Regions from separate parts of the Rhodomicrobium vannielii ATCC 17100 genome, predicted to be linked through region 2. Evidence: riboswitches for the same ligand, from Rfam matches in the RefSeq annotation. Region 2 holds a riboswitch; each other region holds the start of a gene.
The links. A riboswitch is a leader RNA that binds a small molecule or an ion and turns the genes downstream of it on or off. The one in region 2 is predicted to bind cobalamin.
Positions count from the first base shown of each region.

Region 1: another riboswitch for cobalamin. It lies ahead of RVAN_RS03030 (TonB-dependent receptor plug domain-containing protein); the one in region 2 lies ahead of RVAN_RS09250 (energy-coupling factor ABC transporter permease).
Region 3: another riboswitch for cobalamin. It lies ahead of RVAN_RS12610 (cysteine-rich small domain-containing protein); the one in region 2 lies ahead of RVAN_RS09250 (energy-coupling factor ABC transporter permease).

Region 1 covers NC_014664.1:688,970-691,228, reverse strand. Annotated here, with positions in the region: gene RVAN_RS03035 (hypothetical protein) at 230-553, opposite strand; cobalamin riboswitch at 743-931, shown strand; gene RVAN_RS03030 (TonB-dependent receptor plug domain-containing protein) at 1,037-2,259, shown strand, end outside.
Region 2 covers NC_014664.1:2,011,845-2,014,103, forward strand. Annotated here, with positions in the region: gene RVAN_RS09245 (short-chain fatty acyl-CoA regulator family protein) at 1-963, shown strand, start outside; cobalamin riboswitch at 1,061-1,273, shown strand; gene RVAN_RS09250 (energy-coupling factor ABC transporter permease) at 1,312-1,989, shown strand; gene RVAN_RS09255 (superoxide dismutase) at 2,046-2,259, opposite strand, start outside.
Region 3 covers NC_014664.1:2,728,225-2,730,483, reverse strand. Annotated here, with positions in the region: gene RVAN_RS12615 (cobyric acid synthase) at 1-595, opposite strand, end outside; gene RVAN_RS12610 (cysteine-rich small domain-containing protein) at 592-936, opposite strand; cobalamin riboswitch at 1,076-1,272, opposite strand; gene gluQRS (tRNA glutamyl-Q(34) synthetase GluQRS) at 1,365-2,237, shown strand.

The DNA of each region.
Region 1 (2,259 bases), 1.3 Mb from region 2:
ATGCTCACCTTGCCGCAGCCGGACGGTCGATCCAGCGCAGATGTGAATTTTGGGCGTCCTCGTGAACGCCGTAGCGGACAGTAGGCCAGCGGTTTTCGGGTATCAACGGCTTTCGGCCGCCCCCGCGTCGCTTTGATCCTTCGCCAAATGCCGCAGACCGCCACCGTCACTGCGCGTCGGAAACGAGCCGCACCGGGATCGGGCGTGATCCGTGTCCTCGTGGCCGTGCCTATCCGAACCACCACCACCAGTTCACGACGAGCATGAATGTGACGAGGATCAGCGCCAGAATAATCAGGGTCTGGATATGGGCCTTGACCCAGTTGCGCCAGGTTTCCGGCGCTTCGCCTGCCTCTTGCCCCATCGAGCCGAGCAGCAACAGGCCCAGCACGCCAAGGATGTAAATCCCGGCGGGATATTGCTTGCAATGCCCGCAGGACCAGCTTTCGAGCCACATCAGCCCGATCAGTGTGCCCGCCACCAGAAAGGTAATGAACGCAAGCACGCCGAGGCTGATGATGATCACAAAACGCATGATATCGGCCGATGTCATGCCCCGCGCCTCCCTCCACGCAACCAAACGATTTTCTTAAAAATAGCAGGGCAGCGTTAATCATGCGTGCACGGGCATGGTTAACGGCGTCGGGGCCCGCGATGGCGGGATGTTGCCGTCGCGCCACAGCTTGCGCGAGACTTGCCGCATTGCGGCATTTGCGTGGTTGCGACGCAAGCTTCGCGCAAGCTATGCCATGAGGCGATGGTCCTCACGTGAGGATAATAGGGAACGCGGTGAGGGACGGTGTCCTCAATCCGCGGCTGCCCCCGCAACTGTAAGCGGTGAGCGAAGCGCCAAAGGCCACTGGGCAACCGGGAAGGCGGCGTGGAGCTTGGACCCGCGAGCCAGGAGACCTGCCATCAGCCGTGGTCACGCGCGAACACGTCGGGCGGGGTGTCCTGATGGGGCTTGGAATCCGCTCAATACGCGGCGTTCCTGACTTTGGTTCGTGGTGACGTGTCACGTTATCGCGAGGCCAAAATGCCCGTTTCCTATCCGCGCGCGCGCTCCTGCGTCGCGCTCGTCAGCCTTGTCGCGCTCGCCGCGAATGCACAGGCCCAAACCGCCGCTCGTTCGGACACCCTGCCGCCCGTCGTCGTCAAGAAGGACGAGGCCGACAAGCAGAAGAAGAAAGCCGCAACGCCGAAGAAAAAGAAGGAAGCCCCGGCCGTTGCGCAAGGGCAGGCCGAGCCCGCAGAGGCGGTGCCGGGCGAGGCGTCACGCGATGTGATCTATTCCGCGAACCGCGTGCCCACCGACATTACCAAGGTCGGCTCCGCGGTCACGGTCATCACGCGCGACCAGATCGAGGCGCAGTCGCGCACCTATGTGCAGGACTATCTCGCGCAGGTGCCGGGCGTCTCTGTGGCGCAGTCGGGGCCGGCCAGCACAACATCTTATTTCATTTGGGGCGCGGCTTCTAAATATGTGAAGGTGCAGGTCGACGGGCTGGATGTATCCGATCCCACCGGGACGCAGGTCACGACGGCGCTTGAAACTATCCTCGCCACCGATGTCCAGCGCATCGAGGTGTTGAAAGGCTCGCAAAGCCTGCTCTACGGCGGTCAGGCGATCGGCGGTGTGATTTCAATCGACACGGCGCGCCCCGTGCTCGGCGCTTCGATGACGGCTTCCGGCGAGACAGGCTCCTACAACACCCAGCGCGGCACGGCGAGCGCGGCCTACGGCACGGATCGCGGTTATGCGCGCTTCACCGTGCAAAGTGTGCGCAGCGATGGCTATTCCGCTCTGGCGATTGGAAATGAAGACGACGGTTACCGCAACCTGACCTTCAGCGGCACAGGCGAATACAAGCTTTCCAACGATGTGAAAGTCTTCTTTGCTGCGCGCGCTCTGGAGGAAAAGCATAACTACGACAGCACCTACGATTCCTGGGGGCTGGCGCCAGACGGATGGCCAGGCGCGCGCGGTGTAAACAGCCAGCAGTCCGGCCGTGTAGGCACCGAGGTCAAGCTTTTCGATGGCGCTTTCGTCAACACGGTTTCGATTCAAGGCATGAAACTTGATCGCGATCAGTGGGGATGGTCCAGTGGTTCAGCCGTCAACGACTCCTATACCGGCGACCGCTGGAAGGTGGACTATCTCGGCACGGCGAAAATCACGAAATGGGCGACCGTGACAGCGGGTGCCGACTACATGGAAGAAACCGCTGAGACCGGCGCTTACTCCCAGCACGGAATCGA
Region 2 (2,259 bases):
TTCGCCGAACTGGATGAGGCTGCGGAAAAGCTTTTCGCCGAGGCTGAGCTGGTCGAGGGCGAAGTCGTCGAGGGGCTTGCGCGCTATCTGGAGCAGCGGCACGGCGTCCGCATCGGCGTGAGAAAGCCCGAGGGAGAGGCTCCGAGCCGGCAGGCCAACCGCGACTATAATCCGAAGGAGCGCGTGCTTCGCCTCTCCGCGCGCCTCGATCAAGGCCAGCGCGCCTTTCAAATGGCGACGCAACTCGCGTTCCTTGAGATGGGGGAGCCGCTGAACCGGCTCGCGAGGGAAGCGGCGCTGGGCTCGCCCGCGACGCACGCGCTTGCGCGTATCGGCCTTGCCAACTATTTCGCGGCGGCCCTTCTGATGCCCTACCGCGCTTTTCTTGCTGCCGCCGAAGCCGCGCGCTACGACATCGACAGGCTCGCGGAGCAATTCGGCGTCGGCTTCGAGACGATCAGCCACCGACTTAGCTCGCTTCAGCGGCCCTCAGCGGCAGGCGTTCCCTTCTTCCTCATCCGCGTGGACCGCGCGGGAAACATCTCGAAGCGCCAGTCTGCCACCGATTTCCATTTTTCACGCGTGGGCGGCGCATGCCCGCTCTGGAATGTGTACGAGGCTTTCGCGCAGCCGGGTCGCACGTTGACACAGGTGGCGCAGATGACGGACGGACGCACCTACCTATGGATCGCCCGCGCGGTGCGGCATACGGTTGGCGGCTATGGCGAGCCGGACAAGACCTTCGCCATCGGGCTCGGCTGCGATATCCGCCACGCGCCACGGCTCGTCTATTCCAAAGGGCTCGATCTCGACGATCCCGCCGCTGCCACGCCCATTGGCGCAGGATGCAAGGTGTGCGAGCGCCCGTCCTGCCCGCAACGCGCCTTCCCGATGATCGGACGGTCGCTCGCGGTAAATGAAAATCGGAGCACTTTCCTGCCCTACGCTGGCGCGTCTGTATAACCGGACCGAGCCACGACCATGCGTGAGATCCCTCCCGGCTACTGACACTTCTCCGCAACCGTCCTCAAACAGCTTGACAGCTGTCCGTGTTCGGCGGCGTGTTGCAGGTGCGCACGGTGTTTGGATGCGTCGCATCCGAACTGAAACGGGAACGGGGAATGGTGTTGAGCCAGAGCCCCGACCGCCCCCGCGACTGTGAGCGGCGAGTAACTTTCGATGGTGCCACTGGCACGGGCTTCGGCCCAGCCGGGAAGGCGGAAGGTTGCAGCGACCCGCGAGTCAGGAGACCGGCCGAGCGCATGACATCAACCTTTCGCGCCGTCGGGTGAGACGGCAGAGGAAAAATCCATGCATATTGAACCCGGTCTCGTGGACGGCGGGAAAATCTGGCTGAGCTATGCCACGGCAGCAGGCGCTGGCGGCTATGCCCTGAAACTCGCCTATGATTCGGCGCGCGAACGCGGAGTGCTGTCTCTGCTTTCGCGGAGCGCGGCGACAACCGCCCTTGTCTTTTCATTCTTCGAGGTGCTGCCGCATTACCCGGTCGGCGTGTCGGAGGTTCATCTCATCCTCGGCTCGACGCTGTTCCTGATCTTCGGCGCCGCGCCGGCGGCGATAGGGCTCGCGCTCGGGCTCTTGGTACAGGGCCTGTTCTTTGCGCCCTTCGATCTGCCTCAGTACGGCATGAACGTGACCACGTTGCTCGTGCCTCTGTTCGGCATCAAGGCGGTGGCGGGCCGCATTATCGCGCCGCACACGCCTTATGTGGAGCTGAAATATTTGCAGGCACTGGCTCTTTCGACGACCTATCAGGCGGGCATCGTGGCATGGGTGGCCTTCTGGGCCTTCTACGGCCAGGGTTTCGGCATGGAGAATGTGACCGAGATCACCACGTTCGGCGGTGCTTACATGCTGGTCATATTGGTCGAGCCGCTGGTCGACCTCGGCGTGCTCGCCGTGGCCAAGGCCCTACACCACCTGAAAGGCAACGCCCTTCTGGAGCGCCGTCTCTTCGAAGGCGTCTGAGCCGAAAAGGAGGCGCTTTCGAGCGCCTCTTCTCCATCGGGCTTGTCCATCGCTCGCTAAATATCCAGATCCCCGGCCTTCGCGGCGGCGTATCGGTCGCCGACCGCTTTCCAGTTCACCACGTCCCACCACGCTTTCAGGTAATCGGGCCGCCTGTTCTGATATTTCAGATAATAGGCGTGCTCCCAGACATCGTTGCCGAACAGCACGCGCGTTCCCTTCATCAGCGGCGTGTCCTGATTGGGCGCTGCGACGAGAGCCAGCTTGCCG
Region 3 (2,259 bases), 720 kb from region 2:
GAAGGCCGCCCGCTTCGGCGAGGTGCATGTTGGTAATGTCGGAGTTGCGAAGATAGACCTCCGCACCGCTGCCCGCGCCTTCCACGATAACGAGGTCGGCTTCCGCGCGCAGCCGGTCGAGGCTGTCGATCACGGCGGGCATCATCCGCTGGCGCATGTGGTGATAAATGCGCGCGGGGCAGTTGCCGAGCACGCGTCCGCGCAGCACCACCTGCGAGCCGATATCCGTCTGCGGCTTCAGGAGCACCGGGTTCATGTGGATCGACGGCGCGGCCTTCGAGGCACGCGCTTGCATCGCCTGCGCGCGGCCGATTTCGCCATAGACGATCTCGCCACCGGGGCCGGGCGGCAGGTCGCTGTCTGCGGCGACGGCCGCGTTGTTCGACATGTTCTGCGCCTTGAACGGACGCACCACGAGACCCCGCCGCGCATAAGCCCGGCACAGCCCCGCGACGACCATGCTCTTGCCGACATCCGACGCGGTGCCCTGGATCATCAGCGAGCGCGCGCGGCGTGGCAGCCCGGCGGGCGCGGGGTTATAGGCGATGCGGGCGATGAGTTCGGCGGCCTGCGCGGGGATCGTGTCGGCGGTCATTCTTCCGTTTCGTTTTCTACCGGCGGCGCTTTCAGCCGGAATTCGCGCGTCTGATCGTGCCCGTCCCAGATCTCCGGCTTCTTCAGCCATTTCTGGATGAAGTTCCAGCTTCCGCGATGGCCGTTATGCGGCAGGGTGCAATCGGAGCAATCCTTTCGCCGCATGCCGTTCGCGTCGGTGTAGACCTTGTAAGGGCCGGGGCATTCGTAGGCGATTAGCGGGCAATAGCAAAAGAGGCAATTGAATTTGCCGCGAACGCCCTTGTGGCACGGCAGGAACGGACACGCCTCGTTGGTGAAGCCCTTGAAGCCTTCGTTTGTGGTGGTGTCTTTCGGTTCCATGCCGCGGCCTTTGCGAGTGTCATCGGAGGCGGCGGACGGCGATGACAGGCGAGCGACCGGCGACGAGGCGCGGCAGGCTAGCGCATGGCATGGCACCGTTTCGGCCCTCCGCCGATACGAAAATGCGTGTGCGCGATTTTGATAACGCGCGGCTCCGGCCGGTCTCCTGGCTTGCGGATATCGCCTCGACCGCCTTCCCGAACCGCACCGGCCCAGTGACTCTTGATCGAAGCATCCGCCTACAGTTGCGGGGGCAGCCGCGGCATGAGCGAAATTCGCCGACCGCGTTCCCGTTTCACCCGATTTTGCACGGGCACCGAAGCTCTCTTTAAAATAGGTCGAAGGCGCGCGCTGGCAAGCCCGACGAACGGCGCGGCTGCAATGCTCCACAGGCTTGCGCGGCGGCGCGGCGTGAGAGACAAAAACGCATGACCTATATCGGCCGCTTCGCACCGTCGCCCACGGGGCCCTTGCATTTCGGCTCGCTCGTTGCGGCGGTGGCGAGCTACTGCGATGCGCGCGCGGCGGGCGGTCGCTGGCTCGTGCGCATGGAAGATATCGACCCGCCGCGCGAGATGCCGGGAGCCGCGCGCCGCATCCTCGATCAGCTCGCCGCTTATGGTTTTGAGTGGGACGGCGAGGTGCTGTTCCAGTCGACGCGGCTCGATGCTTATGCCGAGGCGCTCGACGCGCTGCGGGCGAGCGGGCACATGTTCTGGTGCAATTGCTCACGCGCAGACCTAGCGCGCCTTGGAAGCGCGGTCTATCCCGGCACATGCCGCGCCTTCACCGCTCCGCGCGCGGATGCCGCCGTGCGGATCCGAGTGCCCCCCGGCACCGTGGAGTTCGCGGATCGCGTGTTCGGCTCACAGCGAGAGGATGTCGCCGAGACAGTGGGCGATTTCGTGGTGCGGCGCCGCGACGGGCTTTTCGCCTATCAGCTTGCCGTGGTCGTGGACGACGCCTTTCAGCGCGTGACCGATGTCGTGCGGGGTGCGGATCTCCTCGACAACACGGCGCGGCAGATCGTGCTACAACGGCTGCTCGGCCTGCCGACGCCGCGCTATATGCATCTGCCGCTCGCGCTTAACGCCGATGGCAGCAAGCTCTCCAAGCAAACGCACGCGCAGGAGTTGCCCACGCCCGCCGATAGCGGCCTCTTGTGGCAGGCGCTCGCCTTTCTCGGGCAGGACGTGCCGCCGGGCATGCCGCCAGTGCCATGCGCGGAGATCCTCGGCCATGGCGTCCGGCACTGGACCAGCGCCGCCGTGCCGCGCTCAAGCCCTATGCGGCTCGCGTAACCGCCGCCTGCGCGCGACGCGA